DNA from 2 places in the Staphylococcus warneri genome. Region 1 is predicted to be linked to the other one. Evidence: riboswitches for the same ligand, from Rfam matches in the RefSeq annotation. Region 1 holds a riboswitch; the other holds the start of a gene.
The links. A riboswitch is a leader RNA that binds a small molecule or an ion and turns the genes downstream of it on or off. The one in region 1 is predicted to bind S-adenosylmethionine.
Positions count from the first base shown of each region.

Region 2: another riboswitch for S-adenosylmethionine. It lies ahead of metX (homoserine O-acetyltransferase MetX); the one in region 1 lies ahead of metK (methionine adenosyltransferase).

Region 1 covers NZ_LR134269.1:966,302-983,124, forward strand. The annotation lists gene traP (signal transduction protein TRAP) at 1-200, opposite strand, end outside; gene hemE (uroporphyrinogen decarboxylase) at 535-1,572, shown strand; gene hemH (ferrochelatase) at 1,634-2,557, shown strand; gene hemY (protoporphyrinogen oxidase) at 2,579-3,976, shown strand; gene EL082_RS04840 (RBBP9/YdeN family alpha/beta hydrolase) at 4,108-4,662, shown strand; tRNA gene EL082_RS04845 (tRNA-Met) at 5,103-5,176, shown strand; tRNA gene EL082_RS04850 (tRNA-Asp) at 5,192-5,267, shown strand; tRNA gene EL082_RS04855 (tRNA-Phe) at 5,281-5,353, shown strand; tRNA gene EL082_RS04860 (tRNA-His) at 5,367-5,442, shown strand; tRNA gene EL082_RS04865 (tRNA-Gly) at 5,464-5,537, shown strand; tRNA gene EL082_RS04870 (tRNA-Asn) at 5,545-5,619, shown strand; tRNA gene EL082_RS04875 (tRNA-Glu) at 5,621-5,692, shown strand; tRNA gene EL082_RS04880 (tRNA-Ser) at 5,745-5,833, shown strand; gene EL082_RS12160 (epsilon family phenol-soluble modulin) at 6,704-6,772, opposite strand; gene menE (o-succinylbenzoate--CoA ligase) at 7,024-8,433, shown strand; gene menC (o-succinylbenzoate synthase) at 8,423-9,436, shown strand; gene yidD (membrane protein insertion efficiency factor YidD) at 9,420-9,659, opposite strand; gene ytkD (RNA deprotection pyrophosphohydrolase) at 9,720-10,193, shown strand; gene EL082_RS04910 (alpha/beta hydrolase family protein) at 10,204-10,953, shown strand; gene pckA (phosphoenolpyruvate carboxykinase (ATP)) at 11,429-13,021, opposite strand; SAM riboswitch class I at 13,175-13,290, shown strand; gene metK (methionine adenosyltransferase) at 13,399-14,598, shown strand; gene EL082_RS04925 (NERD domain-containing protein) at 14,718-15,626, shown strand; gene EL082_RS04930 (aldo/keto reductase) at 15,779-16,615, shown strand; gene EL082_RS04935 (fluoride efflux transporter FluC) at 16,675-16,823, opposite strand, start outside.
Region 2 covers NZ_LR134269.1:12,604-29,426, forward strand. The annotation lists gene serS (serine--tRNA ligase) at 1-992, shown strand, start outside; gene EL082_RS00050 (AzlC family ABC transporter permease) at 1,323-2,015, shown strand; gene EL082_RS00055 (AzlD domain-containing protein) at 2,012-2,341, shown strand; SAM riboswitch class I at 2,444-2,549, shown strand; gene metX (homoserine O-acetyltransferase MetX) at 2,615-3,580, shown strand; gene EL082_RS00065 (YybS family protein) at 3,718-4,656, shown strand; gene EL082_RS00070 (DHH family phosphoesterase) at 4,671-6,638, shown strand; gene rplI (50S ribosomal protein L9) at 6,635-7,081, shown strand; gene dnaB (replicative DNA helicase) at 7,113-8,513, shown strand; gene EL082_RS00085 (adenylosuccinate synthase) at 8,799-10,082, shown strand; tRNA gene EL082_RS00090 (tRNA-Glu) at 10,303-10,377, shown strand; tRNA gene EL082_RS00095 (tRNA-Asp) at 10,385-10,457, shown strand; gene yycF (response regulator YycF) at 10,928-11,629, shown strand; gene walK (cell wall metabolism sensor histidine kinase WalK) at 11,642-13,468, shown strand; gene yycH (two-component system activity regulator YycH) at 13,461-14,798, shown strand; gene EL082_RS00115 (two-component system regulatory protein YycI) at 14,799-15,590, shown strand; gene EL082_RS00120 (MBL fold metallo-hydrolase) at 16,066-16,823, shown strand, end outside.

The sequences.
Region 1 (16,823 bases):
TAAAAATGTTCTTCATTAAATTCGCCCACGCTATATAATACTTCATATGCACTTGGATGTTTTAGTACAGATTTTCCTTCAGTTTCTTCTAATATAACTGAAGTATCTGATGCTGAATATTGGAATAAATCATGGTCTGGATTATTAAGTTGAATTTGATTTAAAAATCCATAAGTCCCATAAGATGTATATAAATTCATGACAGTTACCTCCCTTGTTTTTATTAATTATACGATTATCATTTTTTATTTTCTACCTTAAAAGTCTGATTTTTAAAATAAATGTATAAGAATGTATTGATTTATTACAAATTAAACTGAAATTAAATGGAATTATATTATATCCATGATATAAAATGACGAGTTATTATATTGAATTTCAATATCTAAATAAAAAATTATGACAATTTGTAAGTAGTTCATATTTCCAAATAATTTTACTATGTCTTTTTTATGACATTTAAGCACAATAAAATACGAACGAACATACAATATGATATTATAGATAAGAATGATTTTAATTTAGGGGGACTAAATGGTGCATACCAAGAATGATACGATTTTAAAAATGATAAAAGGTGAAAAGACATCCCATACACCAGTCTGGTTTATGCGTCAGGCAGGGAGGTCACAACCAGAATACCGTAAATTAAAAGAGAAATATTCGTTATTCGAGATTACGCATCAACCTGAATTATGTGCATATGTCACACACTTACCAGTTGATAATTACAATACAGATGCTGCGATTTTATATAAAGATATTATGACACCGTTAAAACCTATTGGTGTAGATGTTGAAATTAAATCTGGAATCGGACCAGTGATACAAAATCCAATTAAATCAGTACAAGATGTTGAAAAACTTTCTCAAATTGATCCAAAACGAGATGTACCATATGTTTTAGATACGATAAAAATATTAACTGAAGAAAAATTAAATGTACCGTTAATTGGTTTTACTGGTGCTCCATTCACTTTAGCTTCATATATGATAGAAGGCGGACCATCTAAAAATTACAATTTAACTAAAGCAATGATGTATCGAGATGAAGCTACTTGGTTTGCTTTAATGGATCATTTGGTTGCTATTTCCATAGATTACGTTAATGCACAAATAGAAGCAGGTGCCGAGTTGGTTCAAATCTTTGACTCTTGGGTAGGCGCTTTAAATGTTCAGGATTATAGAAAATATATTAAGCCAGGTATGGATAAACTAGTAAATGGTATTAAGCGTCAACATCAAGTTCCAGTTATATTGTTTGGTGTTGGTGCGAGTCATTTAATTAACGAATGGAATGATTTACCAATTGATGTGCTAGGTTTAGACTGGAGAACATCCATTCAGCAAGCTCAACAAATGGGCGTAAACAAAACATTACAAGGCAATTTAGACCCATCATTGCTATTAGCGCCATGGGAAGTAATTGAAGAGAGATTAAAAGACATTTTAGACCAAGGTATGTCTAGAGGCAAACATATCTTTAACCTTGGGCATGGTGTCTTCCCAGAAGTTCAACCAGAAACACTTCGCAAAGTAAGTCAATTTGTACATGATTATACTCAACAGTAGTTCTATTAATTCAATTTGAATAACGTAAGTAATATGATTAGATTAAAGGGTGGTTTTATAAATGAGTAAAACAATAGGATTATTAGTAATGGCTTATGGCACACCTTACAAAGAAAGTGACATTGAACCTTATTATACTGATATCAGACACGGTAAAAAACCAACAGATGAAGAACTACAAGATTTAAAAAACCGCTATGAATTTATTGGTGGATTGTCACCATTAGCAGGTACTACAGACAGACAAGCAGAAGCATTAAAAGATGCCTTAAACGGCGCATATGACGATGTTGAATTTAAGTTATATTTAGGTCTTAAACATATTTCACCATATATAGAAGAAGCGGTTGAGTCTATGAATAATGATGGGATTACTGAAGCAGTAACTGTAGTTTTAGCACCACATTATTCAAGCTTTTCAGTCGGCTCTTATGATGAACGTGCTGATCAAGAGGCTGAAAAATACGGTATTCAATTACATCATGTTAAACATTATTATCACCAACCGAAATTCTTAGAATTTTGGACTAACCAAATTAATGATACTTTAAAACAGATTCCATCTGAAGAACATGACGATACTGTATTAGTTGTATCTGCACACAGTCTACCTAAAGGATTAATTGAAAGAAACAATGATCCATATCCTAAAGAGCTACATGACACAGCAGAACAATTAAAAGTTAAATCAAATATTATCCATGTTGCTGAAGGTTGGCAATCAGAAGGTAATACTGGTACACCTTGGTTAGGGCCTGACGTACAGGATTTAACAAGAGATTTATATGATGCGCATGGCTATAAAAACTTTATCTATACACCAGTAGGATTTGTATGCGAACATTTAGAAGTTTTATATGATAATGACTATGAATGTAAAGTTGTTTGTGACGACATCGGTGCAAATTATTATCGTCCAGACATGCCTAATACGCATCCATTATTTATCGGTGCAATTGTAGACGAAATTAAATCAGTATTTTAATAGAAGGAAGCGTGAATGATTTTGAGTAAGAATGTAGCAATCATCGGTGCAGGTATAACCGGCTTAACAAGTGCTTACTATATGAAAAAACAAAATCCTCATTTAAATGTAACCATTTATGAGGCAACCAATCGACCAGGTGGAAAAATCCAAACATACCGTAAAGATGGCTATACGATTGAATTAGGCCCAGAGTCTTATTTAGGTAGAAAAACGATTATGACTGATATAGCTAATGAAATTGGATTAGGTAATGATTTAATTACCAATACGACAGGTCAATCATACATTTATGCTAAAAATAAATTATATCCGATACCGGGTGGTTCTATTATGGGCATACCAACGGATATTAAACCTTTTATCAAAACTAAATTAATTTCACCATTAGGTAAACTTAGAGCTGGATTAGATTTATTTAAAAAGCCTATCGAGATAGAAGATGACATTTCAGTAGGTGATTTCTTTAGACAACGTTTAGGTGATGAAGTTCTTGAGAATTTAATTGAACCACTAATGGGTGGTATCTATGGTACAAATATAGATGACTTAAGTTTAATGAGTACATTTCCCAATTTTAAAGAAAAAGAAGAAGCCTTTGGTAGCTTAATTAAAGGTATGAAAGATGAAAAAGAACAACGTATTAAACAACGTCAATTATACCCAGGTGCGCCTAAAGGACAATTTAAACAGTTCAAGCATGGTTTAAGCTCATTTATCGAAGCACTTGAAGAAGCTGTTAAAAATCAAGGTGTAGACATTCAATATAACACTAAAGTTGAAGATATTATTGTATCTCAAAGAGACTATCAAGTGGTTGTTGATGGTAAAAATGAAGTATATGATGGTGTATTAGTCACTACACCTCAACAAGTGTTTATGCAATGGTTCAATCATGATCCAGCGTTTGATTATTTCAATACGATGGATTCAACAACAGTGGCAACAGTTGTCCTAGCATTTGATGAAAAAGATATTGAAAATACTTATGATGGTACTGGTTTTGTAATTGCTAGAACAAGTAATACAGATATTACGGCATGTACATGGACATCTAAAAAATGGCCATTTACAACACCAGAAGGCAAAGTTTTAATAAGAGCTTATGTTGGTAAACCAGGTGATACTGTTGTGGATGATCACACAGATGAAGAAATTGTTTCTATAGTACGTCGTGATTTAAAACAAATGATGACATTTAAAGGTGATCCTGAATTCACAATAGTCAATCGATTACCGAAAAGTATGCCTCAATACCATGTAGGTCACATTAAACAAATTAGAAAAATTCAAGAACATATTAAACGAACTTATCCGCGATTAAAAATTACAGGGGCGCCATTTGAAGCGGTTGGCCTACCTGATTGTATCCAACAAGGTCATAATGCGGTTGATGAAATGCTAGAGGAATTACGTTAATACGTTTTATAATTTAATTAAAGCACTTTAAAAGGATAACAATGTCTTTTTAAAGTGCTTTTGATATAGAATAAAGATAAATACGTTCATGATAAAGACTGCTACTTAATCTAGAAGTGAGGTTGATAAAAATGACAGATGTCATCATTGTTCATTCAAGTGTAGGAAATGCACATAATCATTGGTATGAATGGTTAGGTCACAATTTAACGTTAGAAGGATATAAAGTCTCTCTTTTTAATTTAGAAGCTAATACTTCTGCTAAAATTGATATGTGGGTTAAGCAAATGCAACAACAATTAAATGTAAGAAAGAAAGATACATATTTTGTAACACATGGATTTGGAACGATAGCGACTTTGAAATTTATAGAAACATTAGAACAAAATGTTGAAGGGCTATTCAGTATTGCTGGTTTTAAAGATGATGCAGTAGACATAGATGAAAATATTGATTTACATGGAGTAACGATTAATTATGAACGAGTTAAAAGTAAAGTAGATCATTTTTATGGTTTGAGTTCTAAAAATGATACACATGTTTCATATAAAGAAACGAAGCGACTTATGGATACCTTAGATGGACGTATGAGAGTTGTTGAAGATGGTGGCCATTTTATGGAAGAGGATGGTTTTACTACATTCACATCACTACAAAATCGTATGCAAGGATTTATGACGCAATAGGGTAGGGAAATTAATAATATAATTTTAAATATGCGCCGTACTTATTTAGAATAGATAAGTATGGCGTTAGTCATTTGATATTGTGATCCATTTAGTAGCAGTAAGGGACGAAAAACAGAAAACATGAAAAATAGAAGATGATCATTTAATAGAAAAGGTATCAATATTGGATGAAAGTTAATATAATAGAAGGCCATTTAGACACTTTTGTTATAAAATGAAATCAAGTAGTAATTTTTACACATTTTAATTTGGAATTAATATTGACTAATAGTAACAAACTTAATATACTAATAAAGTGTTAAGCGAGAGCGTATTAAAGCAACTTGAACGTATCGATTGTTTTATTAATTCAAACAATGTAAATTTAGTTTTAAAAAAGTGTTGACTTTATTAAGCTAATGATGGTACAATAATCAAGTAGTCAAAAATAATATTATCGCGGGATGGAGCAGTTCGGTAGCTCGTCGGGCTCATAACCCGAAGGTCGGTGGTTCAAATCCGCCTCCCGCAATACATAGTTTTAATAGGTCTCGTAGTGTAGCGGTTAACACGCCTGCCTGTCACGCAGGAGATCGCGGGTTCGATTCCCGTCGAGACCGCCATTATTAATATTATGGTTCAGTAGCTCAGTTGGTAGAGCAATGGATTGAAGCTCCATGTGTCGGCAGTTCGACTCTGTCCTGAACCATTCGTCATTTTTGGCGGTTGTGGCGAAGTGGTTAACGCATCGGATTGTGGTTCCGACATTCGAGGGTTCGATTCCCTTCAACCGCCCCATAATCGTATTACATTTCACATGCGGGTGTAGTTTAATGGCAAAACCTCAGCCTTCCAAGCTGATGTTGTGGGTTCGATTCCCATCACCCGCTCCATTATTATTCCACAGTAGCTCAGTGGTAGAGCTATCGGCTGTTAACCGATCGGTCGTAGGTTCGAGTCCTACCTGTGGAGCCATGGCTCCTTGGTCAAGCGGTTAAGACACCGCCCTTTCACGGCGGTAACACGGGTTCGAGTCCCGTAGGAGTCATACAAACAGAAGTGAAATATCGCTTCTGTTTTTTTATTTATCATATTATGATGGAGAGTTGTCCGAGCTGGCCGAAGGAGCACGCCTGGAAAGTGTGTAGGCGCCACAAGCGTCTCGAGGGTTCGAATCCCTCACTCTCCGTAAAAACGCCTAGAATGGTTTTAATCCATTCTAGGCTTATTTTTGTTTTCTTTTAAATTAGGCATTAATTTGAGGATAAGAGAATTTAAATGAAAGTCTAAATTCTAATAAAAGTGAGTAAAGTTGCCCAATCAAAAATTGAAGACCATAAAGAAAGACAACCACACAACGTTAAAAAAAGAAATAAAACATTAGAATTATATATTGAGAAATAAAATAAAAATGTTATAATATATATATAAGTCAACGACCATGCGTGGACTTTAAAACAAAATACATTAATTACAGTAGCCGTCTTACTATGAGGCAAGGCGTAATAATGAATATCATAGTATTATGCAGGATTGAGTTTTGTACTCTTCCTCCTTTTTTAATTTAAAGAGGTACATCATGAGAATTTATACAATTAAACAAAAAATTATATTATAGAGATTGAAGTATTACTATTTCAATCTCTATTTTTTTTATGGATAAATTCAAATGAAAGTTATAAGAGAAGTCAATATGATTATGAGTCACTGTTTAACAATATAATAAATGTTAGTAATCACCAGATTTGGGATTATAAAAATAGAAGGGGTTAAGGTTATCAGAAATTTTGCAATTGATTTTGAAAACATTGCAATTATTTTATGTCTGTTTATAATTTCAAAGTCATATATGAAGCATATCTGAGTATCTTAGTAACAATAATATTTATAATATATTCTTTTTCATTCAAACTTTGTCTACCAATTAAATAAAACTATATCCACATAATCCACATATAGCATATCAAACATATAAGAAAAACCCTAAAGCGATACGATAAGGTATGCTTTAGGGCCATAGGATTATGGAACTTGAGTTCCAGGATGATCATGATGCAGATTATTTGTTACCAAATAAACCTTTGAAGAAATCTACTGCTTTTTTGATAAGATCTGTGATAAATTGCATTGTGATTCACCTCCTATAATTTGTATCTTTAATATAAATCTTTTTTAATCTTTTTAGGGATTTTTTTCTTATTTTATATACGTATTTCCCAAGGTGTAGTTTTTATAATTTAAAAGGACATTCTTGAATGCAAGGGTGTAGATATACATTTATTTCTACATACTTTATTTAGAAATTTAAGATTTGACCACTGATAGATTCAATTAAAATCGTTATAATTAAATATGTAATGATAAATGGAGGAATGACTCGTGGACTTTTGGTTAAAAGAACAATCTATCAAGAATAAAAATAAAATAGCTGTGACTGATGGACAACACTCGCTTACATTCAAAGCTTTATATGATGAAGCGCATGGACTTTCACAACATTTAAACCAATTATCTCAGTCAAGAATTGGTTTACATATTAATAATCGAATTGAGTCATTGATTTTAATACATGCATGTTGGCTTGCTAATATTGAAATTGCGATGATTAATACTCGGTTAACGACTAATGAAATGATTGCTCAAATGAATTCAATCGATGTTAATACAATTATCACAACGACATCTTTAGAATTAGAAGGTTTTAATATATACAATATTGAGGAAATTCAGCTTTTAAATCAAATAGAAGATCAAATGAATATTTTTAAATTAGAAAATATCGCATCAATCATGTTTACATCGGGTACGACTGGTCCACAAAAGGCTGTGCCTCAAACGTTTAAGAATCATCTAGCAAGTGCAGAAGGATGTAAAAGGAGCTTAGGATATAGTCAACAATCTAAATGGTTATCTGTACTCCCGATTTATCATATATCAGGTTTGAGTGTGATATTACGTAGTGTGATGGAAGGATTTACTGTCAGACTATTAGAGAAATATAATACAGAAAATATGCTTGATATTATTAAAAATGAAGATATTACTCATGTGTCACTTGTGCCACAAACATTAAAATGGTTAATGGATGCAGGTTTAGAAAAGCCATATCAATTAGAAAAGATTCTGTTAGGTGGCGCAAAGCTTTCTTCAAATTTAATTCAACAAGCATTAGATTATCGCTTGCCTATTTATAATTCGTTTGGAATGACTGAAACATGTTCACAATTTTTAACTGCGACACCAGATATGTTGGCTCAACGATATGATACAGTTGGTAAACCGAGTGATAATGTCAAAGTTAAAATTAAAGATGCTGATCAAAATGGTCACGGTGAATTACTCATAAAAGGGGTAAATGTAATGAATGGTTATTTATATCCTTCTAATTTAACAGATACATTTGAAGATGGCTTTTTTAAAACAGGTGATATTGCTGAAATTGACGATGATGGCTTCGTTATGATTTATGATCGTCGTAAAGACTTAATCATTAGTGGTGGAGAAAATATCTATCCATACCAAATTGAATCTGTAGCTAAACATTTTCCTGAAATTGAAGACGCCGTATGTATTGGTCAAAATGATGACACTTGGGGTCAAGTACCGGTACTATATTATATCGCCCAAGACCACTTTGATAAAAATGATTTACAACAACATTTCTCCACACATTTAGCTAAATATAAAATACCTAAAGCCTTTTATGAAGTAAATGAATTACCATATACTTCAACAGGTAAACTACAAAGAAATAAAGTGATGTCAAAGGAATCTGAAAATGAAGATTAATGAGTTGAAGTTTTACTTGTATAGTCAGGCATTTAAATCACCTATTGTGACACCTAAAGTGTCATTAGACAAAAGAGAATGTTTAATCATCGAACTGATTACTGAAACAGGTGATACGTATTTTGGTGAGTGCAACGCCTTTAAAACACCATGGTACGATAAGGAAACTATATCTTCTGTTAAACAACAGATCGAACAGTGGTTTGTATCAATTAAGAATAAGGATGTATATTCATTTGAAGAATGGCAGTCGCTATTGAACACATTAAATCATTGTCCGGCAGCCCGCAGTACAGTTGTCATGGCGTTATATCAAATGTATTATAAACTTAAAGCATTTAAGGTTGAATATGGTGCTACCGTCAGTGGATGGAGTGATGCCCAATTTGCGACGTTAAAGCAAACGCAACCTAAACGTATAAAAGTGAAATATTCAAATCAATTAATTTCTGATATTAATAAATTAAAGTCATTAGAATTTCCATTTGATATTGTCATCGATGCAAATGAGTCACTCGATATCAATCAATACCAAGAAATAAATAAAGATATGAATCAAAATATATTATATATAGAAGAACCGTTTGCTAATATTAATACCTTAAAACAGTTTGATAATGAACCGCAATTACCTATTGCAATTGATGAAAAGGCAACATCAATTGATGATATTCAGTTTATTGTTTCGCATTATCAAATTGATACTGTTGTACTCAAGCCGTTTAGATTAGGTGGTATTGACCGTGTTATAGAAACCATTGATTATCTAAAAAATAGGGGTATTAATATTGTTGTAGGTGGTATGTATGAATACGGATTGAGTCGTTATTTTACTGCAATGTTATCTCAATATGGTGATTATCCTGGTGATGTGACGCCAGCAGGCTATTATTTTGAAAATGACTTTGTGGAAAATGAAGGTATTTTAAAAGAGGGAATGATTGAATTCATTCCCCCTGTAGTAGATAGAAGTAAATTAGAATGTATTAATGGTGATGTTTAGACTTATTTTTAGCAAGCGGTACTGGGTCATAGCCACCTTTATGTAGTGGATGGCATTTGAGTATGCGTCGAATGCCTAAATATAATCCTTTGAAAGCACCATGATATTGAATCGCTTCACGCGTATATTCTGAACATGTAGGATAAAAGCGACATGTAGGTGGTGTTAATGGAGAAATATAGCGTTGATAAAAATGTATCAAGGCTAAGAATATTTTTTTCATAAAAAAGCCTCCAACCAGAATTTTGAATACAGTTATTTTAACATATTATAAAGGAATGTGATGTACTTGAAGTTTTTAGATAAAGACCAAAGAGAAGTGCAGTTAACATATAAAGCGAATACAGATAATCCAACAGGTAATCACGTTCTTGCAATACCAGTATACCAAGGGAAGTTATTATTTACTCGACATAAAAATAGAGGTATTGAATTTCCTGGCGGCAAAAGGGAACATGGAGAATCAAGCATTGATGCTATCCAGCGTGAATTATATGAAGAAACCGGTGCATTTATAGAAGAAATACAGTACATTGCTCAATATACTGTGAAAACTAACGATGCCTCTAGGTTTGTCAAAGATGTTTATTTTATTCAAGTTTCATCTTTAGCCAATCGAACTGACTATTTAGAAACAGATGGCCCTTGTCTTTTTACTTCTATAGAAGACATACCATATAGTGAACGTAGTTTTTTGCTACAAGATGACGCCATTTTACACTGTTTTGAAAGGGTGATTTCACTTGGACTTTATTAAAACGAAAAGAATGCCGATTGAAATAGCTACGCACCAGTTTGATGAAATCACTTATGATGTTGATCATCTAAAAGTGAAGGCACTAATGATGACACCATATAGTAAAGTTAATAGAATAGTGGTTTATTTAAGAGGCGGAAAAGGACAAGTTGGTCGGGTACGAGCAGCTCGCTTAATGCAATTTGCTAATGAACAGACACTTGTTGTGGGTCCTTATTATAGAGGTAATAATGGTAGTGAAGGTAAAGATGAGTTTTATCGAGGAGATTTAAATGATGTCACTGAACTTATACGCATATTACATTCAAAATATCCCAACGCGTTTATACATATGATTGGATTTTCTCGTGGTGGGTTGCAAGGCTTGCTAACATTTCAAGATTTACCAGTTGATAGTTATATCATTTGGGGTGGTGTTTCTGATATACATTTAATGTATGAAGAGCGTGTGGATTTAAGAGGGATGCTGAGAAGAATGGTTGGGCACCCTAAAAAAGATCATGAAGCATATGAAGTTAGAGAAGCGATACAATATATTACACCGCAAAGTCCACCGATTTTAATTGTACATGGTGGTAAAGATAAACAGGTAGGTATTCATCAAGCTTATTATCTAGAACGACGATTGAAAGACATTGGTGTGCATTATGATACACTTTATCAAATGGAAGAAGGACATGTACCTCGACCATTTGCTTTAAAAGAAACTTTAAAGTACATACATAAATGGATGACTCAAATAGAAATAAACAAAAAATAGGGAGTGGGACAGAAATAATAAAGAACCACTAATCATTGAATATGAAGTGGTTCTTACGCATTAGCCACAGCTAATGTGTACTTTAAAATAGGAATACATGAGTGAAACTCATGCATAAGAAATACTAATTTCTAAAGAAAAAGTATTTCTTTATCGTTGTCCATCCCCAACTTGCATTGTCTGTAGATTTTCTTTTCGAAATTCTCTATGTTTGGGGCCCGTCCCCCCGGCAAGGTTGACTAGAAATGAAAAAGCTTGGTACATTAGACCGTCTTTGTAATTCATTACTTAGACGGTTTTATGCATGAACTTTTAAGTTCATGTATACCTCTTAAACTTAATCTGAACACATGAGTTAATACTCATGTGTAAGTCATTCTAATTTCTTTAAGAAAAAGAATGACTTTACAGTCAACTACTGCCTAAATATGAATGTAACTTGAAATATATATTTATGTCCCAGCCTGTTTTACTTTTATTTATTGAAAGCACCTTTGTCAGAAATGTGTTCGACTTCAGGGCCGAATTTTTTGAAGTTATCTTCAAATCTTTGGATAAGATCATTTGCTTGTGCTTTATATTTTTCAGCGTCGCTCCAAGCATTGATAGGATTTAAGATTGTTTTTGGTACATCTTTAATTTCAACTGGAATATTTAAACCAAATGTTGAGTCTTTTGTAAACTCTGCATCTTTTAATTTCCCTGAGATAGCTTGGTTAACCATTTGACGCGTATAGTGTAAACTAATTCTTCTACCAACACCATATTTACCGCCAGTCCATCCAGTGTTAACTAAATAAACATCAACATCATGTTTATCAATTAATTCTCCTAAAAGATCTGCATAAACTGTAGGATGAAGTGGTAAGAAAGGTGCGCCGAAACAAGTAGAGAATGATGGTTCAGGTTCTGTTACACCACGTTCTGTACCTGCTAATTTAGACGTGAAACCACTTAAGAAATGATACATTGCTTGATCTTTATTTAATTTTGAAATTGGAGGAATCACTCCAAATGCATCTGCAGTTAAAAAGATAATCGTATTAGGATGTGCTGCTTTTGAAGGTAATACAATATTATCAATATGATGAATAGGATAAGCTGCTCTTGTATTTTCAGTGAATTTATTATCATCGAAATCAACAGTACCGTCTTCTTTAACGACTGTGTTTTCTAAGATAGTGCCGTATTCAATAGCATCATAAATTTGTGGCTCTTTTTCTTTTGAAAGATTGATTGCTTTTGCATAACAACCACCTTCAATGTTGAACACGCCATTTTTATTCCAACCATGTTCATCGTCACCGATTAATTTTCTTTCAGGATCAGCTGACAACGTTGTTTTACCTGTACCTGATAAACCAAAGAATAGTGCTACATCGCCTTTTTCTCCCACGTTAGCAGAGCAATGCATACTCATAATATCTTGCATAGGTAATAGGTAATTCATTACTGAAAAGATACCTTTTTTCATTTCCCCAGCATATTCTGTACCACCGATTAAAATCACTTTATGTTTAAATGACACAATGACAAACGTTTCAGTCTTCGTGCCATCAACTTCAGGATCAGCTTTGAAATGTGGTGCAGATACAATTGTAAAGTTAGGTTTGATTGATTTTGCTTCTTCTTTAGATTCAGGACGAATGAACATGTTATGTGCAAATAAATTATGCCATGCTAATTCGTTAATGACAGTTAATTTCAAACGTGAATCTTTATCACTACCTGCGTAACCATTAAAAACATATAATTCGTCTTTCTTGCCTAAGTAGTCTAATACTTTATTGTAAAGCTTTAAAAATGTTTCTTCATCGATAGGTTGATTGACGTCTCCCCAATCTACATTATCTCTATATGAAGGTTCAGTAACGATAAACTTATCCTTAGGTGAGCGGCCAGTGTATTTACCAGTGCTAGCATTAATAGCACCTAATTCAGTAAGTTCACCTTCATTATTATCTAATATTTTATTGTAAAGTTGAGTTGTTGATAGTTGAAACTTTGTTGATGGTTTTTCTAATAATTGTTTAATTTTAGTCGTTTCAGAGTATGTATCAATCGACATACTTAATCCCTCCAGATAGTTATAATGTAAGCCTTTACATTTCAATAGTATAACATATCAATTTAATTAATCCACCGTAAATTATTACTAAAATAACTTAAATCATAAATTGACATTAATTCTCTTATTAGGTAGTATTAATTTTAACGGATTCTCTTATCCTGAGTGGTGGAGGGACATGGACCCAATGAAACCCAGCAACCTCTTTTTACATATAAAAAGAAAGGTGCCAAACCGTTTGCAGACGTATAATGTCTGAACGATAAGAGCGAATGGACGTATAAGAGCCTTCACTCTATCTAGGTAGTAGTAGAAGGCTCTTTTATTTAGCTCAAATAAAAGAGAATTATCGTAATATATTTTAAAAGGAGCAAAACATGACTAACAATAAACGATTATTTACTTCAGAATCAGTAACTGAAGGACATCCAGATAAAATTGCTGATCAGGTATCTGATGCAATCTTAGACGAAATTCTTAAAGACGACCCTAATGCACGTGTGGCTTGTGAGACTACAGTGACAACTGGAATGGCATTAATTTCAGGTGAAATATCAACGACGACATATGTTGATATTCCGAAAGTTGTAAGAGAGACCATTAAAGAAATTGGTTATACACGTGCTAAATATGGTTACGATTCACAAACGATGGCCGTTTTAACTGCCATTGATGAACAATCACCAGATATCGCTCAAGGTGTTGATACAGCATTAGAATACCGTGATGATATTTCTGAAGAAGAAATTGAAGCAACTGGTGCAGGTGACCAAGGATTAATGTTTGGTTATGCTACAAACGAAACAGATACTTATATGCCGTTACCTATTTTCTTATCTCATCAATTAGCGAAACGTCTATCAGATGTACGTAAAGATGACATTATAGACTATTTACGTCCGGATGGTAAGGTTCAGGTCACTGTAGAATATGATGAAAATGATAAACCTAAACGTATTGATACTATTGTTGTGTCAACGCAACACGCTGAAGATAAATCTTTAGAAGAAATTCAAGAGGATATTAAAAAACATGTTATTTATCCAACTGTTCCAGAATCATTAATGGATGATAAGACAAAATTCTATATTAATCCTACAGGACGTTTTGTAATCGGTGGACCACAAGGGGATGCTGGATTAACAGGACGTAAAATTATCGTGGATACGTATGGTGGTTATGCACGCCATGGTGGTGGTTGCTTCAGTGGTAAGGATCCAACTAAAGTAGACCGTTCTGCTGCTTATGCTGCTAGATATGTAGCGAAGAATATTGTTGCTGCAGAATTAGCTGAACAATGTGAAGTCCAACTTGCATACGCAATAGGTGTAGCTGAACCAGTATCAATAGCTATAGATACCTTCGGAACAGGTAAAGTAACAGAGGCTGAATTAGTTGAAGCGGTTAGAGCAAACTTTGATTTAAGACCAGCTGGTATCATTAAAATGTTGGATTTAAAACAACCTATTTATAAACAAACCGCTGCATATGGTCATTTCGGACGTACTGACGTATTATTACCATGGGAAAAATTAGATAAAGTCAACGTTTTAAAAGATACGATTAACAAAGTTTAAACGAAATAACTTATGGGATGTTTGAAATATAATAAGATAAATTGCGACTAAATGTCGAAAATGTCATCATTATGTTTTATAATTAGTTGTATTGATCATATAAAAGGAGCGTTGATGTGATGAGTTTATCTTCACCTATTGGTATAGGGTTAATTGTTGCAGTAGTCATTGCATTTATCTTTTTTGTACTATTTTTAATTGCTTTAAATAGTAAGAAAAAGATTAAGCAACAAACAGAAGAAGAATACCAACAAAAAGAACAAAGTATAAAGGCATCTCATGAAGAAGCTTTAGAAAAAGAACGTATTGAGAATAAAAAGGCAGTTACGAAACAAAAAGAAGATTATGAAGCTACAGTAAATAGTAAAGAAAGAGAAATTGATGCATTAAAGCTATTCTCTAAAAACCATAGTGAATATGTAACTGATATGCGATTAATTGGTATTCGTGAGCGTTTAGTCAATGAAAAACGTATTCGTCCTGAAGATATGCATATCATGGCTAATATTTTCCTACCAACAAATGAATTAAATAAAATTGAAAGAATTAGTCATCTCGTTCTTACTCGTACTGGTTTATATATTATTGACTCTCAATTACTAAAAGGTCATGTATATAATGGGATTAGCGGTGCTCAGTTTTCTGAGTTACCAACTATGGAACAAGTATTTAATACGTTGGAATTAGATCAATCAACACCACAAACATTAGTACTTGATCAAAATAATGATCAAAAATCATTATCATTTATAAACTATTCAGACGAAATTCAACAAATACAGAATGTAGCAGGTGACTTACAAAGTAAATTAAATACAAAGTATACACCAACGTCTATTCTTTACTTTAATCCTAAAAATGATGGGGATGTTACTATTTCGAACTATGCTCAAAATAGTAATGTCAAAGTATTAGTTGGACCAGAACAACTTGATGAATTCTTTAACAAATTTGTATTCCATGGACGTATTCAATATAATGTCGACGATTTACAACAAATCATGGAACAAATTGAATCCTTTAATTAAATTTCAACTAAGCTAGTAGAGGTTTTAACTCTACTAGCTTTTTTAGTTTTGAGCACAGAAATTGAATTTTATATGACTTACGTTTAATCTAAGTTTGATTTACTTTCATAGGGTATAGAAATAATGAAATTGTATTTAAGGAGTGGGAATGTATGGACAATATTAAATTTTATAATGGACACACGATGCCGAAAGTTGGTCTAGGTACATTTAGAGTAGAAAATAATGATGATTGTACAAAAGCTGTTAAATACGCAATTGAAAATGGATATAGAAGTATCGATACAGCAAAGGTATATGGTAATGAAGAAAAAGTAGGCCAAGGTATTAAAGAAGGACTTGAATCCACTGGTTTAAAACGTGAGGATTTATTTATTACTTCAAAATTATGGTTAGAAGATTTTGGTAGAGAAAATGTTGAACAAGCTTATGAAAATAGTTTGAAAAGATTAGACTTAGATTATCTAGATTTATATTTAATGCATTGGCCAGGTACGAATGAAGCACTAATGATAGATACATGGCAAGGTATGGAAGATTTATATAAACAAGAGCGTGTTAAAAACATTGGAGTGAGTAACTTTAATGTAGATCATTTTGAAGCATTATTGGCTCAAGTATCTATTAAACCAGTCATCAATCAAGTTGAATTCCACCCATACTTAACTCAAAAAGAGTTAAGACAATATTTAGATGTTCAAAATATCGTGATGGAATCTTGGTCACCATTAATGAATGCTCAAATATTGGATGATGAAATAGTTAATCAGGTAGCACAAGAAGTTGGGCAAACGCCAGCACAAGTGATTATTAGATGGAACTATCAACATCAAGTAGTAACAATCCCTAAATCTGTGACACCACACCGTATAGATGAAAATCTAAATATATTAGATTTTGAATTGAATGATGACCAAATGAAAAAATTAGATGACCTTAATCAAAATAAAAGAATTGGACCTGATCCATCAGAATTTAATGGCCAATAAAAAAGACAAAACCACGTCCTCAAATTGAAAGGGGGGACGTGGTTTTAATATATCATCAACTATTGAAATAAATGATAAGCCCAATAACAACTTAAAAATGCGCCTACAAATTGCAAGAGTGTATAAATAATAAAAGGTATAGGCTTAAATTTAGGTGATACCATGCCTACAAGTTCATTAGATAAGGTTGAAAATGTTGTTAATCCGC
Region 2 (16,823 bases), 950 kb from region 1:
ATATTCTATGTCGTATTCCAAACCTTATCAATGATGATGTACCACAAGGTGCTTCAGATGAAGAAAATATCGAAGTTAAAAAATGGGGTACACCACGTGAATTTGATTTCGAAGCGAAAGCACACTGGGATATCGTAGAAGATCTTAAAATGGCTGACTTCGATCGTGCCGCTAAAATTTCTGGTGCACGTTTCGTTTATCTAACTAGAGACGGTGCACAATTAGAACGTGCATTAATGAACTACATGATTACTAAACATACAACACAACATGGTTACACTGAAATGATGGTACCTCAATTAGTTAACGCTGATACAATGTATGGTACTGGTCAATTACCTAAATTCGAAGAAGATTTATTTAAAGTAGAAAAAGAAGGACTATATACAATTCCAACTGCTGAAGTACCTTTAACAAACTTCTATCGTGATGAAATCATCCAACCAGGTGTCTTACCTGAAAAATTCACTGGACAATCTGCATGTTTCCGTAGTGAAGCGGGTTCAGCTGGTAGAGATACAAGAGGTTTAATTCGTTTACACCAATTCGACAAAGTTGAAATGGTACGCTTTGAAAAACCTGAAGATTCTTGGGATGCTTTAGAAGAAATGACTACAAACGCTGAAGCAATCTTAGAAGAATTAGGATTACCATATCGTCGTGTTATCTTATGTACTGGAGACATTGGTTTCAGTGCTAGTAAAACATACGACTTAGAAGTATGGTTACCTAGCTATAACGACTACAAAGAAATCAGTTCATGTTCAAACTGTACTGACTTCCAAGCACGACGTGCCAATATCCGTTTCAAACGTGATAATGCAGCTAAACCTGAATTAGCGCATACGTTAAACGGTAGTGGTTTAGCTGTAGGTCGTACATTCGCAGCAATTGTTGAGAACTACCAAAATGAAGATGGTACTGTAACTATCCCTGAAGCCTTAGTACCATTCATGGGTGGTAAAACTCATATTCAAAAGCCAACTAAATAATTTAGATTGTTAGCGAATGACTAGCTACACAATGCGCGGTAATGAAGAGCCATCATTGCCGCGTATTTTTTTTATGCCAATAACCTAAAGTAAGAGGGTAGGGGAGGGACATTAAGTAAAATTCAGACGCAAAATAGTGTGGGTAATCTAACTATTTATAGAAAATTCTGTCATATTTAAAATGTTGTGATGACGGCATTTTAAAAGTGAGGTTTGTCTGACATCACACACACCGACGTCTAAAGTGATTGCCGTTTTCATCATTGTATATTAGACTTGAGTTTATTATTTAAACGTAAATGCGTTTGTAACTAGAAAGGGGGAGACAAGATGACCCATCTCACATTTAGACAAGGTGTTAAAGAATGCATTCCAACATTATTAGGGTATGCAGGTGTTGGTATTTCATTTGGCATCGTTGCTGCATCTCAAAAGTTTAGTTTATTAGAAATTATATTACTTTGTTTGATTATTTATGCTGGTGCGGCGCAATTTATTATATGTGCGTTAGTCATAGCTGGAACACCCATAACAGCGATAGTGTTAACAACATTTATTGTTAATTCACGTATGTTTTTATTAAGTATGACTTTAGCACCCAATTTTAAGTCTTATGGTTTATGGAATCGAATTGGACTTGGTTCTTTAGTAACCGATGAAACGTTTGGTGTAGCCATCACGCCTTATTTAAAAGGTGAGCCAATTAACGATCGTTGGTTGCATGGTTTAAACATCACAGCATATTTGTTTTGGACCTTTTCTTGTGTAGTTGGTGCTGTATTTGGCAAATATATTTCGAATCCAGAGATGTTAGGATTAGATTTTGCGATTACAGCTATGTTTGTATTTTTAGGAATTGCTCAATTTGAATCTGTTAAAAAGTCTAAGATCAACATCTATCTTGTGCTTATTCTATGTGTCATTGTGATGATGTTAACGTTAAGCTTTGTTATGCCCTCGTATGTAGCGATTATAATATCTGCGGTTGTCGCATCTACATTAGGGGTGGTGATGGACAGATGATGACAGATCAACATATGTTAATCATTATTATTCTATGTGGTATTGTTACGATTTTAGTCAGAGTGATTCCATTTATGATGATTTCACGAGTAAATCTACCAGATGTTTTTATTCAATGGTTATCCTTTATACCTATCACACTTTTTACAGCACTTGTCTTGGACGGTATTATTCAACAACATGAAGGTAGTGTAGGCTATACACTCAATGTGCCATTCATTATTGCATTAATACCAACTGTATTATTAGCCATATATACGAGAAGTCTAACTTGGACCATTTTAGGCGGTATTGCATTTATCGCTCTATTGAGATTCTTTCTATAGAAATCAAGGTCTACATATTGAATTTCGTGATAGAGTTAGTTAAAATTTAAGTAGTTAGAAAATTTAGATAATTAATGTATTTATTCAAAACTTAATCATAAAATCTTATTCAGAGAAGTTGAGGGACTTGGCCCATAGACGCTTCAGCAACCGGCTATAAAGAATACGAGTACGGTGCTAAAACCAACGAGCACTCGAATGATAAGTACTGAACCGCTTCTTACTTCTCATAGAGTAAGAAGCTTTTTTATTTAAAGGAGGATGGATTCATATATGTCGAATTATACAGTTGATACATTAGAATTAGGCCAATTCACGACAGAGTCTGGAGAAACGATACAAAACTTAAAATTAAAATATGAACATGTAGGTTATCCTGGACAACCATTAGCATTAGTTTGCCATGCATTAACTGGCAATCATCTTACATATGGTACAGATGAACATCCAGGTTGGTGGCGTGAAATTATTGATGGTGGTTATATGCCTATCAATGATTATCAATTTTTAACATTCAACGTCATAGGGAGTCCATTTGGTTCAAGTTCAAAGCATAATGATCCACATTTTCCAGATCATTTAACATTAAGAGATATCGTACGTGCACTTGAGAAGGGGATAGAAGCACTAGGGTTTAATAAAATAGATATTTTAATCGGTGGGAGTTTAGGTGGTATGCAAGCACTAGAATTACTTTATAATCGACGATTCCAAGTAGATAAAGCGGTTATACTTGCTGCTACAGATAAAACCTCATCGTACAGTTGTGCCTTTAATGAGATTGCTAGACAAGCGATTCATATCGGAGGTAAAGAAGGTTTAAGTATTGCTCGACAATTAGGATTTTTAACCTATCGATCTTCTAAAAGTTATGATCAACGCTTCACACCTGAAGAGGTAGTTAGTTATCAACAACATCAAGGGAACAAGTTCAAAGAATCCTTTGATTTATCATGTTATTTAACACTGCTGGACGTCTTAGATAGTCATAATATTGATAGAGGCAGAGATGATGTTGATGAGGTGTTTAAATCATTAGACACAAAGGTATTAACGATGGGATTCATAGATGATTTGTTATATCCAGATGATCAAGTATTAGCGGCAGGACAACGTTTTAAATATCATCGACACTTTTTTGTACCAGATAATGTGGGGCACGATGGTTTCTTACTTAACTTTGAAGATTGGGCACCTAATTTATATCACTTTTTAAATGCGAAACATATTCGACGATAATGACTATTTTTATAATCATAAAATAAGTTGTATTTCACTCTAAAGTACTGCTGGAATTGACCGACATAAATACCAGTAGTACTTTATTGTTTATTTTTTTCAAAGAGGTTAAAATGGTAATTATAGTCAAAAAAAGTATGGGAGTGGCGTGTGTGTTTTCAAAAATACAACCTAAAGCAACTATGATAGGCACATTAGCACTAGTGATAGTCGCTTTAGTAACACATGTATTACCTATTCTCGGCTTAATTTTATGTTTATTTGCAACAATCCCAGGTGTCGTATTATGGAACAAATCTATTCAGTCATTTGGAATTAGTGCCTTAGTAACAGTTATAATTACAACATTATTAGGTAATACATTCGTCTTAAGTATGATGGTTTTAGTGATTTTAACGAGTTTAATCATTGGACAATTACTTAAGGAAAGAGCAACAAAAGAAAGAATTTTATATGTAACAACGGTATCTCTAAGTTTAATGACATTGATAGGATTCATGTTATTACAAGTATTTGAAAAAATCCCAAGAGCAGCCGCATTAGTTAACCCAGTTAAAGAAACCGTTCATAACATGTTATTAACAAGTGGAGCAGATGCTGATTACAGACAGATGCTTGAAGAAAGTATCCGCCAAATGACGGTCCAACTCCCTAGTTATCTCATTATTATCGTTTTTCTTTTCGTTTTAATTAATCTGATCATAACATTTCCAATCTTGCGCAAATTCAAAGTAGCTACGCCAATATTCAAACCACTATTCGCTTGGCAAATGAATCGTACGCTATTAACAATCTATATTATTGATTTACTTTGTGTCATGTTTGCAACCCAACCAAGTACGTTCCAGAGTATCGTATTAAACTTTGAAGTTGTGTTATCATTAGTGATGTACATTCAAGGGATGAGCGTGATACATTTCTTCGGAAAAGCGAAGCGACTACCGAATGTAGTAACTATCATATTAATGGTTATAGGGACATTATTAACACCAATGACTCATATTGTAGGGTTATTAGGTGTCATCGATTTATGTATCAATTTAAAACAACTAATGAACAATAATAATAAAAAGTGATGAGAGGTGGAAGAATGAACCGTCAATCCACTAAAAAAGCTTTGCTCATACCATTTATCATAATGGTACTGACTGCTATAGCATTAGTCATCGTTTGGTTTATATTTAACCAAATCGTGGCAGGTATAGCTGCAGGTATACTACTAGTAATGATTATTGCTAGTGGATTCTTGCTAAGACAAGCTTTTATGAAAATGGACAGTTATGTGGATGGTTTAAGTGGTCATATTACAACAAGTAGTAATAAGGCGATTAAACACTTACCGATCGGGATGATTGTGTTAGATGAGAACGACCATATTGAATGGGTTAACCAATTTATGTCTGAACATTTAACAACTAATGTTATTTCAGAATCGGTAAACGAAATATTTCCTAATATCTTAAAGCAATTGGAGAAAGTTCAAGAAGTAGAAATTGAACATGAAAATTATCATTATAGAGTACGTTATTCAAGCAATGAACATTGCTTATACTTCTTCGATATTACAGATGAAGTACAAACGAACCAACTATATGAAGATTCAAAACCCATTATTGCAACATTATTCTTAGATAACTACGATGAAATCACGCAAAACATGAACGATACACAGCGTTCTGAAATTAACTCAATGGTTACACGTGTAATTAGTCGTTGGGCATCAGAATATAATATTTATTTCAAACGTTATAATTCAGACCAATTCGTAGCCTATTTAAATCAAAAGATTTTAGCAGAAATCGAAGATTCAAATTTCAACATTTTAAGTCAATTACGTGAGAAAAGTGTTGGTTACCGAGCACAATTGACATTAAGTATTGGTGTCGGTGAAGGTACTGAGAATCTTATCGACTTAGGTGAATTATCGCAATCAGGTCTAGACTTAGCGCTAGGTCGTGGTGGCGACCAAGTTGCAATTAAAAACATGAACGGCAACGTACGCTTCTATGGTGGTAAGACTGACCCGATGGAAAAACGTACACGTGTAAGAGCGCGTGTTATCTCACACGCATTAAAAGATATCTTAACTGAAGGCGATAAAGTCATCGTGATGGGACATAAACGACCTGACTTAGATGCCATTGGTGCAGCCATTGGTGTGTCTAGATTCGCATTAATGAATAATCTAGAAGCATATGTTGTCTTAAATGAATCTGATATCGATCCAACATTGCGTCGTGTCATGGATGAAATTGATAAGAAACCAGAACTTAAAGAACGATTTATTACATCAGACGATGCATGGGATATGATGACATCGAAAACAACGGTTGTTGTCGTTGATACGCATAAACCAGAAATGGTTCTAGATGAAAATGTCTTAAATAAAGCAAATCGTAAGGTAGTGATTGACCACCATAGACGTGGTGAAAGCTTTATCTCCAATCCATTACTGGTTTATATGGAACCTTATGCAAGTTCAACAGCAGAACTTGTCACAGAGTTGCTAGAATATCAACCAACTGAACAGCGTTTAACACGTCTTGAATCTACTGTTATGTATGCAGGTATTATTGTTGATACAAGAAACTTCACATTACGTACGGGTTCAAGAACGTTCGATGCCGCAAGTTATTTACGAGCACATGGTGCCGATACTATTCTTACACAACACTTCTTAAAAGATGATTTGGATACGTACATTAACCGTTCTGAATTAATTAGAACAGTCGAAGTACAAGATAACGGTGTTGCGATTGCACATGGCTCAGACGATAAAATTTATCATCCTGTTACAGTTGCACAAGCAGCCGATGAGTTGTTAAGTTTAGAAGGTATAGAAGCTTCATATGTCGTTGCCAAACGTGAAGATAACCTAGTCGGTATCTCAGCCCGTTCATTAGGCTCAGTTAATGTTCAATTAACAATGGAAGCCCTTGGTGGCGGGGGTCACTTGACGAATGCAGCGACACAATTAAAAGGTGTCTCAGTCGAAGATGCCATTGTACAATTACAACAAGCAATAACAGAACAAATGAGTAGGAGTGAAGACGCATGAAAGTAATTTTCACACAAGATGTTAAAGGTAAAGGTAAAAAAGGCGAAGTTAAAGACGTACCAGTAGGTTATGCAAATAACTTCTTATTAAAAAATAATTATGCTGTAGAAGCAACACCTGGTAACTTAAAACAATTAGAACAACAAAATAAACGTGCTGAAGCAGACAGACAACAAGAAATTGATGATGCAAAAGCATTAAAAGAAAAATTAGCTAACATCGAAGTTGAAGTATCTGCTAAAACAGGTGAAGGCGGTAAATTATTTGGTTCAGTAAGTACGAAACAAATTGCCCAAGCCCTTAAAGATCAACATGACATTAAATTAGATAAACGTAAAATGGATTTACCACAAGGTATCCACACACTAGGTTATACAAACGTACCTGTTAAATTAGATAAAGAAGTTGAAGGTACTATTCGTGTGCATACAGTAGAACAATAAAGATGGATTGAAAATAGAGGTGTAATCAATAATGGATAGTATGTACGAGCAAAATCAAATGCCACATAGCAATGAAGCCGAACAATCTGTCTTAGGTGCCATTATTATTGATCCGGAATTAATTAATACAACTCAGGAAGTGTTACTTCCTGAGTCATTTTATAGAGGCGCCCATCAACATATTTTCCGTGCGATGATGCACTTAAATGAAGATAATAAAGAAATTGATGTAGTGACGTTAATGGATCAATTAACGACTGAAGGAAGCTTGAGTGAAGCGGGTGGCCCGCAATATCTTGCAGAATTATCTACCAATGTCCCTACAACAAGAAACGTTCAATATTATACTGATATCGTATTTAAACATGCACTTAAACGTAAACTGATTCAGACTGCAGATAGTATCGCCAATGACGGATACAATGATGAGTTAGAATTAGATACGATTTTGAGCGATGCAGAGCGACGTATTTTAGAACTATCATCTACACGTGAGAGTGATGGTTTTAAAGATATTCGAGATGTATTAGGACAAGTGTATGAAACTGCTGAGGAACTCGATCAAAATAGTGGTCAAACACCTGGTATTCCAACAGGTTATAGAGATTTAGACCAAATGACAGCAGGTTTTAACCGAAACGACTTAATCATTTTAGCTGCACGACCATCTGTTGGTAAGACTGCCTTCGCACTTAATATTGCCCAAAAGGTAGCAACACATGAAGATTTATATACAGTAGGTATCTTCTCTCTTGAGATGGGTGCAGACCAATTAGCAACACGTATGATATGTAGTTCAGGTAACGTTGACTCAAACCGATTAAGAACCGGTACAATGACCGAAGAGGATTGGAACCGATTCACGATTGCAGTTGGTAAACTATCTCGAACAAAAATATTTATTGATGATACGCCAGGTATTCGAATCAATGATTTACGTTCTAAATGTCGTCGACTTAAACAAGAGCATGGTTTAGATATGATTGTGATTGACTATCTACAATTAATTCAAGGTAGTGGTTCACGTTTCTCAGATAACCGTCAACAAGAAGTATCTGAAATTTCACGTACGCTAAAAGCTATTGCACGTGAGCTAGAATGCCCTGTTATCGCACTGAGTCAGTTATCTCGTGGTGTTGAACAACGTCAAGATAAACGTCCGATGATGAGTGACATCCGTGAATCAGGGTCTATCGAGCAAGATGCTGATATTGTTGCCTTCTTATATCGTGATGATTATTATAATCGTGGCGAAGATGAGGATGACGATGATGATTCAAGCTTTGAGCCACAAACTAATGATGATAACGGTGAAATTGAAATTATCATCGCTAAGCAACGTAACGGCCCGACAGGTACCGTGAAATTACACTTCATGAAACAATACAACAAATTTACTGATATAGATTATGCTCATGCAGAAATGTCATAAAATATTTTAAATATAAAAACCGTACAACAAATAACTTTACAGTTTTATTGTACGGTTTTTGTTTTGTATAAAGGCATTTAAAAATCACTAAGTATGTGTCTTGAATTTTTGAATAAATATGTTGAATACCGTCATGATAGCTTTTATATACTTTTTGACTTTCATTATAAAGAAAAATAGATGAATTTGATTGTATGAAATCAATGTTCGATTTTTATTTGCATTATAGTATCTATATTGGTAAAATACTTCATGGTTAAATGAGAAAAATTTGGAGGTGCTCTTATGTCATCAATCGTAGTAGTTGGGACACAATGGGGAGACGAAGGTAAAGGTAAAATTACAGATTTCTTAGCAGAACAAGCAGACGTGATTGCACGTTTTTCAGGTGGTAATAATGCAGGACATACCATCCAATTTGGTGGAGAAACATATAAATTACATTTAGTACCATCAGGTATCTTCTATAAAGACAAATTAGCAGTTATTGGTAATGGTGTGGTAGTTGATCCAGTTGCATTACTTAAAGAATTAGACGGTTTAAATGAACGTGGTATTTCAACAGATAACTTACGTATTTCTAACCGTGCTCAAGTGATTTTACCTTATCATATTGCACAAGACGAGTATGAAGAGCGTCTTCGCGGTGATAATAAAATCGGTACAACTAAAAAAGGTATCGGCCCAGCATACGTAGATAAAGCACAACGAATTGGTATCCGTATGGGAGACTTAGTCGAAAAAGAAACATTCGAAAGACTATTAAAACAAAATATTGAACATAAAAATGCATATTTCAAAGGTATGTTTAACGAAACATGTCCAAGCTTTGATGATATATTTGAAGAATATTATGCTGCAGGTCAACGTTTAAGAGAATTTGTTACAGATACACCTAAAATCTTAGACGACGCAATTGTTGCAGATGAAAAAGTACTATTCGAAGGTGCCCAAGGTGTGATGTTAGACATCGACCACGGTACATATCCATTCGTCACTTCAAGTAACCCAGTAGCAGGTAACGTTACTGTAGGTACTGGTGTAGGTCCAACATACGTATCAAAAGTCATTGGTGTATGTAAAGCTTATACATCACGTGTTGGTGATGGTCCATTCCCTACAGAATTATTTGATGAAGATGGTCATCACATTAGAGAAGTTGGTCGTGAATACGGTACAACAACTGGTCGTCCACGTCGTGTAGGTTGGTTCGACTCAGTAGTATTACGTCATTCACGCCGTGTAAGTGGTATTACAGACTTATCAATCAACTCAATTGATGTGTTAACTGGCTTAGATACAGTTAAAATCTGTACAGCATATGAATTAGATGGTAAAGAAATTACTGAATATCCAGCTAACCTAGATCAATTACAACGTTGTAAACCAATCTTCGAAGAATTACCTGGTTGGACAGAAGATATTACAGGTTGCCGTACTTTAGAAGAGCTTCCTGAAAATGCACGCAAATATTTAGAACGTATTTCTGAATTATGTGGCGTACGTATTTCAATCTTCTCAGTAGGTCCAGATCGTGAGCAAACTAACTTATTAGAAAAATTATGGTAATTAATACCGATAAGCCGTTAAATGATATAACAATTATTTAACGGCTTTTTTTTATATTTAATATGATGATAAAAATGCTTGAATATACTACAAAATAACTAATCAATTGTTCTTTATTATTACTGTCTCAGGCCTAATTAAAAATAATGTTAAAATTATGTAAAAAATATCTTGTCATTCAAATATTGGCTGTGCTATAATCTATCTTGTGCTTAAGAACGGCTCCTTGGTCAAGCGGTTAAGACACCGCCCTTTCACGGCGGTAACACGGGTTCGAGTCCCGTAGGAGTCACCATTTTTTAGGTCTCGTAGTGTAGCGGTTAACACGCCTGCCTGTCACGCAGGAGATCGCGGGTTCGATTCCCGTCGAGACCGTATTGCCTACCCAAGAGGGTAGGCATTTTTTTATGTCCTTTTATTATCAATGAAAGTAATGCCACTTTATTTAATGATTGTTCCCCATTTTACAAGTCGATGACATTTGGCAATCGAAACTTAACATTTCCCTAATTATCGTAAGAAGCAAATGAAAAACATTGAATTAATCGGTTTTATACTAAATTTTAATATTACAAAATTATGAAATTAATATCTTTTGAATTCTTAGCTTACTGAAAGCATTCAACTTATTTTGTGATATAGAATTTTGGTGGTAAACTTATATATAATATTATTCTATAATTTTTTATACAAAAATAGAATTAACCGTTCATAAATGGTAAATTAGATAGTAGTAACTGTGTTTAAAAAGCACATGCTTTTGAGCTTCGTGAAAGGTCTCAAGCGATACGAATTAAGATAAGACGAACGGTAGAATTATACTTTGAGAAATGAGGTTTATATATATGGCTAGAAAAGTTGTGGTAGTCGACGATGAAAAACCAATTGCTGATATTTTAGAATTTAATCTTAAAAAAGAAGGATACGATGTATTCTGCGCGTACGATGGTAACGACGCTGTAGATTTAATATATGAGGAAGAACCAGACATCGTATTATTAGACATTATGTTACCTGGTAGAGACGGTATGGAAGTATGCCGTGAAGTACGTAAAAAATTCGAAATGCCTATCATCATGTTAACTGCGAAAGATTCTGAAATTGATAAAGTTTTAGGATTAGAATTAGGTGCAGATGACTATGTGACGAAACCATTTAGTACACGCGAATTAATTGCACGTGTAAAAGCAAACTTACGTCGTCATTATTCTCAACCAGCGCAAGAAGTCAATGACGCAACAAATGAAATTTCTATTAAAGATATCGTCATTTATCCAGATGCGTATTCAATTAAAAAACGTGGTGATGACATCGAGTTAACACACCGTGAATTTGAGTTGTTCCATTATCTTTCTAAACATATGGGCCAAGTAATGACACGTGAACATTTATTACAAACTGTGTGGGGTTATGATTACTTTGGAGATGTACGTACAGTAGACGTAACGATTCGCCGTTTACGTGAAAAAATCGAAGACGATCCATCACACCCAGAATACATTGTGACACGTAGAGGCGTTGGATACTTCCTCCAACAACATGATTAGAGGTTTAGTTGAATGAAGTGGCTAAAACAACTCCAATCCCTTCACACGAAACTGGTCATTGTCTATGTCTTACTGATTATTATTGGTATGCAAATTATTGGTCTATATTTTACTAATAGTTTGGAAAAGGAATTACTCGATAATTTTAAAAAGAACATTACACAATATGCAAAACAATTAGATGTAAGCATTGAAAAAGTATATAACGAAAAAGGTTCGGTCAACGCTCAAAAGGATATACAAAATCTTTTGAGCGAGTATGCCAACCGTCAAGAAATTGGTGAAATCCGCTTTATAGACAAAGACCAAATTATTATGGCAACAACCAAGCAGTCTAACCGCGATTTAATCAATCAAAAAGCCAACGATAGCTCTGTTCAAAAGGCATTATCACTTGGTCAAAGTAACAACCATATGGTGTTAAAAGACTATGGTAATGGTAAGGAACGGGTTTGGGTTTATAACATACCAGTTAAAGTTGATAAACAAACGATAGGTAATATTTACATAGAATCGAAAATCAATGATGTATATAACCAACTTAACAATATTAACCAAATCTTTATCGTAGGTACCGCTATTTCATTATTTATTACTGTGATACTCGGATTCTTCATTGCGCGAACCATTACCAAACCTATTACCGACATGCGTAACCAGACGGTCGAGATGTCTAAAGGTAACTATACGCAGCGTGTTAAGATTTATGGTAATGACGAAATCGGTGAACTCGCACTTGCATTCAATAATTTATCCAAGAGGGTACAAGAAGCACAAGCGAATACTGAAAGTGAGAAACGTCGTTTAGACTCTGTTATCACACATATGAGTGATGGTATCTTAGCGACAGATAGACGTGGACGTGTCCGTATTGCTAACGATATGGCACTTAAAATGCTAGGCATGGCTAAAGAAGACCTTATCGGTTATTACATGCTAAGTGTATTGAATTTAGAAGAAGAATTTTCATTAGATGAAATTCAAGAAAATAATGACAGCTTCTTATTAGATATTAATGAAGAAGAAGGCATCATTGCGCGTGTAAACTTCAGTACGATTGTTCAAGAAACAGGCTTTGTGACAGGTTACATTGCCGTATTACATGATGTAACAGAACAACAACAAGTAGAACGTGAACGTCGTGAATTCGTAGCTAACGTATCACATGAATTACGTACACCATTAACTTCTATGAACAGTTATATTGAGGCACTTGAAGAAGGTGCTTGGAAAGATGATAACTTAGCACCACAATTCTTATCCGTGACACGCGAAGAAACAAAACGTATGATTCGACTTGTTAACGACTTACTTCAATTATCTAAAATGGATAATGAATCAGATCAAATTACCAAAGAAATTGTCGACTTTAATATGTTTATTAATAAGATTATTAACCGACATGAAATGGCTGCTAAAGATACAACATTTGTCCGTGAAATTCCACAACAAACGATTTTCGCTGAAATAGACCCTGATAAGATGACGCAAGTATTTGATAACGTCATTACTAATGCAATGAAATATTCTCGTGGTGATAAACGCGTCGAGTTCCACGTGAAACAAAATGCACTTTACAATAGAATGACAATTCGTATTAAAGATAATGGTATCGGTATCCCTATTAATAAAGTAGATAAAATCTTCGATAGATTCTACCGTGTCGATAAAGCACGTACACGTAAAATGGGCGGTACAGGTCTTGGACTAGCCATCTCAAAAGAAATTGTTGAGGCACATAACGGTCGTATTTGGGCCAATAGTGTGGAAGGCCAAGGTACATCTATCTTCATAACACTACCATGCGAAATCATTGAAGACGGTGATTGGGATGAATAGTAAAGAACACATCAAAACGATTATCCTCGTCTTACTCGTGCTAATGAGTATCGTCTTAACTTATATGGTTTGGAATTTCTCGCCCGACTTATCTAATGCAGATAGTACGCCGGAGAATAAGAGGGACAACACTAAACCCATTAGTAAACCGGGAACGGCTAAAATGGATAGTACCATCACACCGTTTCAAATTATTCATTCTAATGGTGAGAAAACAGAAGGTATGCCCGCAAAAGGACATGCAATTTCAAAAATAATTAGTCCTTTAAAAGATAAAGATATTGTTTCAGTACAACATTTAAAACGAAATCATAATTTAATTATTCCAGAACTGAGTGATAATTTTATCGTTCTTGATTTTACGTATGATCTACCGTTATCAACATATTTAAGCCAAGTTTTAGATATTGATGCTAAGACACCGCGTCATTTTAACTTTAATCGACTACTAATAGATCAAGACCACGAAGGACGCGTCGTATTATATGCAATTAGTAAAGATAGACATCAAGTCGTTAAAATGAAGACATCCGTTAAAGGTCAAGATGTTAATCAGTCATTAACTAGTCTGAAATCAGATATGGAGAAATATACTGAAATCATTACTAATAAAGAAACAATTGATAAAGCCACACACATTTTTGCACCTAAAAAGCCAAAAGATATTAAGACATATCGTATGGTATTCAATATTATTAACGTTGAAAAAATGAATTCCGTATTATTCAATGATTCAACGATTGTCCGTAGTGCACAAAGTGGCGTGACAACTTACAACAATAATACAGGTGTAGCCAATTACAATGATAAGAGTGAGAAATACCATTATAGAAACTTATCAGAAGATGAGAAAAGTTCAACTAATATGGAAGATACTATTGGTGGTACATTCGAATTCCTCAATGGTCATGGAGGCTTCTTAGGCGAAGACTACCGTCTGTTTAGCACAGATAATATGAGTGGTGAATTAACATATCAACGCTTCTTAAATGGTTATCCTACGTTTAACAAACAAGATTTAAATGAGATTCAAGTTACCTGGGGTGAAAAAGGCGTCTTTGGTTATCGACGCTCATTACTAAGAACGGATGTAATCTTGAATAGTGGTGATAAAAAATCACTTGAAAGTGCAGAATCTGTTCGTTCAGGACTTGCTAACAATAGTAATATCGACTTCGAGCGTGTGACTAACATCGCGGTAGGTTATGATATGGATGATCGACCTAACAACGATGATATCGAAGTACAACGCAATAGTGAGTTTACACCTCGTTGGTATGTCGAATATGACGGTAAGTGGTATGCGTATAAAGATGGGGGGCTAGAATAAATGAACTGGAAATTGACTAAGACCTTATTCATTTTCGTATTTATTCTTGTGAACATCTTCCTCGTCGTGATTTATATTGATAAAGTAAATAAATCACAAATTAACGAAGCGGAAAGTAATAATCGCGTAAACTTCCAACAAGAAGAAATTAAAGTCCCTGACGACGTCTTGAACAAAGATGTGAAAGATACGCATATGCAACAAATCACAGCAGAATCTAAAGATTTCTCAAGTTATGCCAAAGAACGTTCAAGCTTGAGCGCATCGGAATCAGGAAAGTTACTTGATGGCGATATCGGTAGTACCGTTAACGTCAGTGATAAAAATCTTAAAGACATTAAGAATTACATGAAAGACAATGTTTATAAAGGTAAATATTACCAATTGAGTAAACTCGGTTCAGATACAATGACTTTTGAGCAAACTTATCAAGGTTATCCAATTATGAATAACAGTAGAGCTAGACTTAGCTTTAATATAGATAACGGTAAAGCAACAAGCTATAAACAGACAATGATGGACAACATTGAAGCGGCTAAAGGATCAAACAGTAGTAAAAACCAAGTCATAGGCCCGAGAAAGGCTATAGAAGCTTTATATTACAACCGTTACCTCAAACGTCATGATGAAGTGATAGACGCACGTTTAGGCTACTATTCAGTCGTTAAAGAAACAAACGTGCAACTACTACAACCTAACTGGGAAATCAAAGTCAAACACAACGGCAAAGACAGCACACAAACCTATTACGTCGAGGCCACAAGCACTAATCCAAAAGTAATAGACAAGTAGGGAGCAAGACTGAATATTAAACTGTCGACAACGTTTTTAACATTGTCGGCAGTTTTTTTATGTATATTTTTAAGTTATGAATAAGATTGTACTTTTTTGAAATATTAAATAGTGAAGATAAAAAATAGAATTATCATTATGCGAGTAGTTTAAAAAACGGAGTATTGGCAGATTAATATAAGAATTGGTATAGTATAATATAAGCTATTTTAAGAACGGGTGGAAGTGGGACAGAAATAACATTTTATTAAAATTGATTTCGTTGTTCCACCACGGCAAGGTTGACTAGAATTGAAAAACTTGAGTTAAGTGAAAATCAATTCAGCCCAACTACTGCCAATACAAAATGATAGCCTGAAACATTTGTTTATGTCTCCGGCTCAAAAAGTTAATTACTAACTAAAAGAATAATAGAAAAATGATACGGAAGGCACTCTTACGTCACTAAGAGGGATGAGTGCTTCAATTAGAAAGGATGAGCCGCTTGATACGCATGAGTGTATTAGCAAGTGGTAGTACTGGTAATGCCACATTTGTTGAAAATGAAAAAGGAAGTATCCTTGTCGATGTAGGCCTAACGGGTAAGAAGATGGAAGAACTCTTTGGCCAAATCGACCGAAATATTAAAGATTTAAACGGGATATTAGTGACTCATGAACATATTGATCATATTAAAGGTCTAGGTGTCTTAGCACGTAAATATAACTTGCCTATATATGCGAATGAAAAGACATGGCAAGCAATTGAGAAGAAAGATAACCGTATTCCAATGGATCAGAAATTTATTTTTAATCCGTATGAAACGCAGTCAATCGCTGGTTTTGATATTGAGTCATTTAACGTCTCTCATGATGCGATAGATCCACAATTTTATATTTTCCATAATGATCATAAGAAATTTACGATTTTAACTGATACAGGTTATGTTTCAGATAGAATGAAAGGTATGATTCGTGGTAGTGATGCCTTTATCTTTGAGAGTAATCATGATGTGGATATGTTACGTATGTGTCGTTACCCTTGGAAGACGAAGCAACGTATTTTAGGAGATATGGGACACGTATCGAATGAAGATGCAGGTTTAGCAATGACTGATGTGATTACCGGTAATACAAAGCGTATATATCTCTCACATTTATCTCAAGATAATAATATGAAAGATTTAGCACGTATGAGTGTAGGACAAGTGCTAAACCAACATGATATAGATACTGAAAAGGAAGTATTACTATG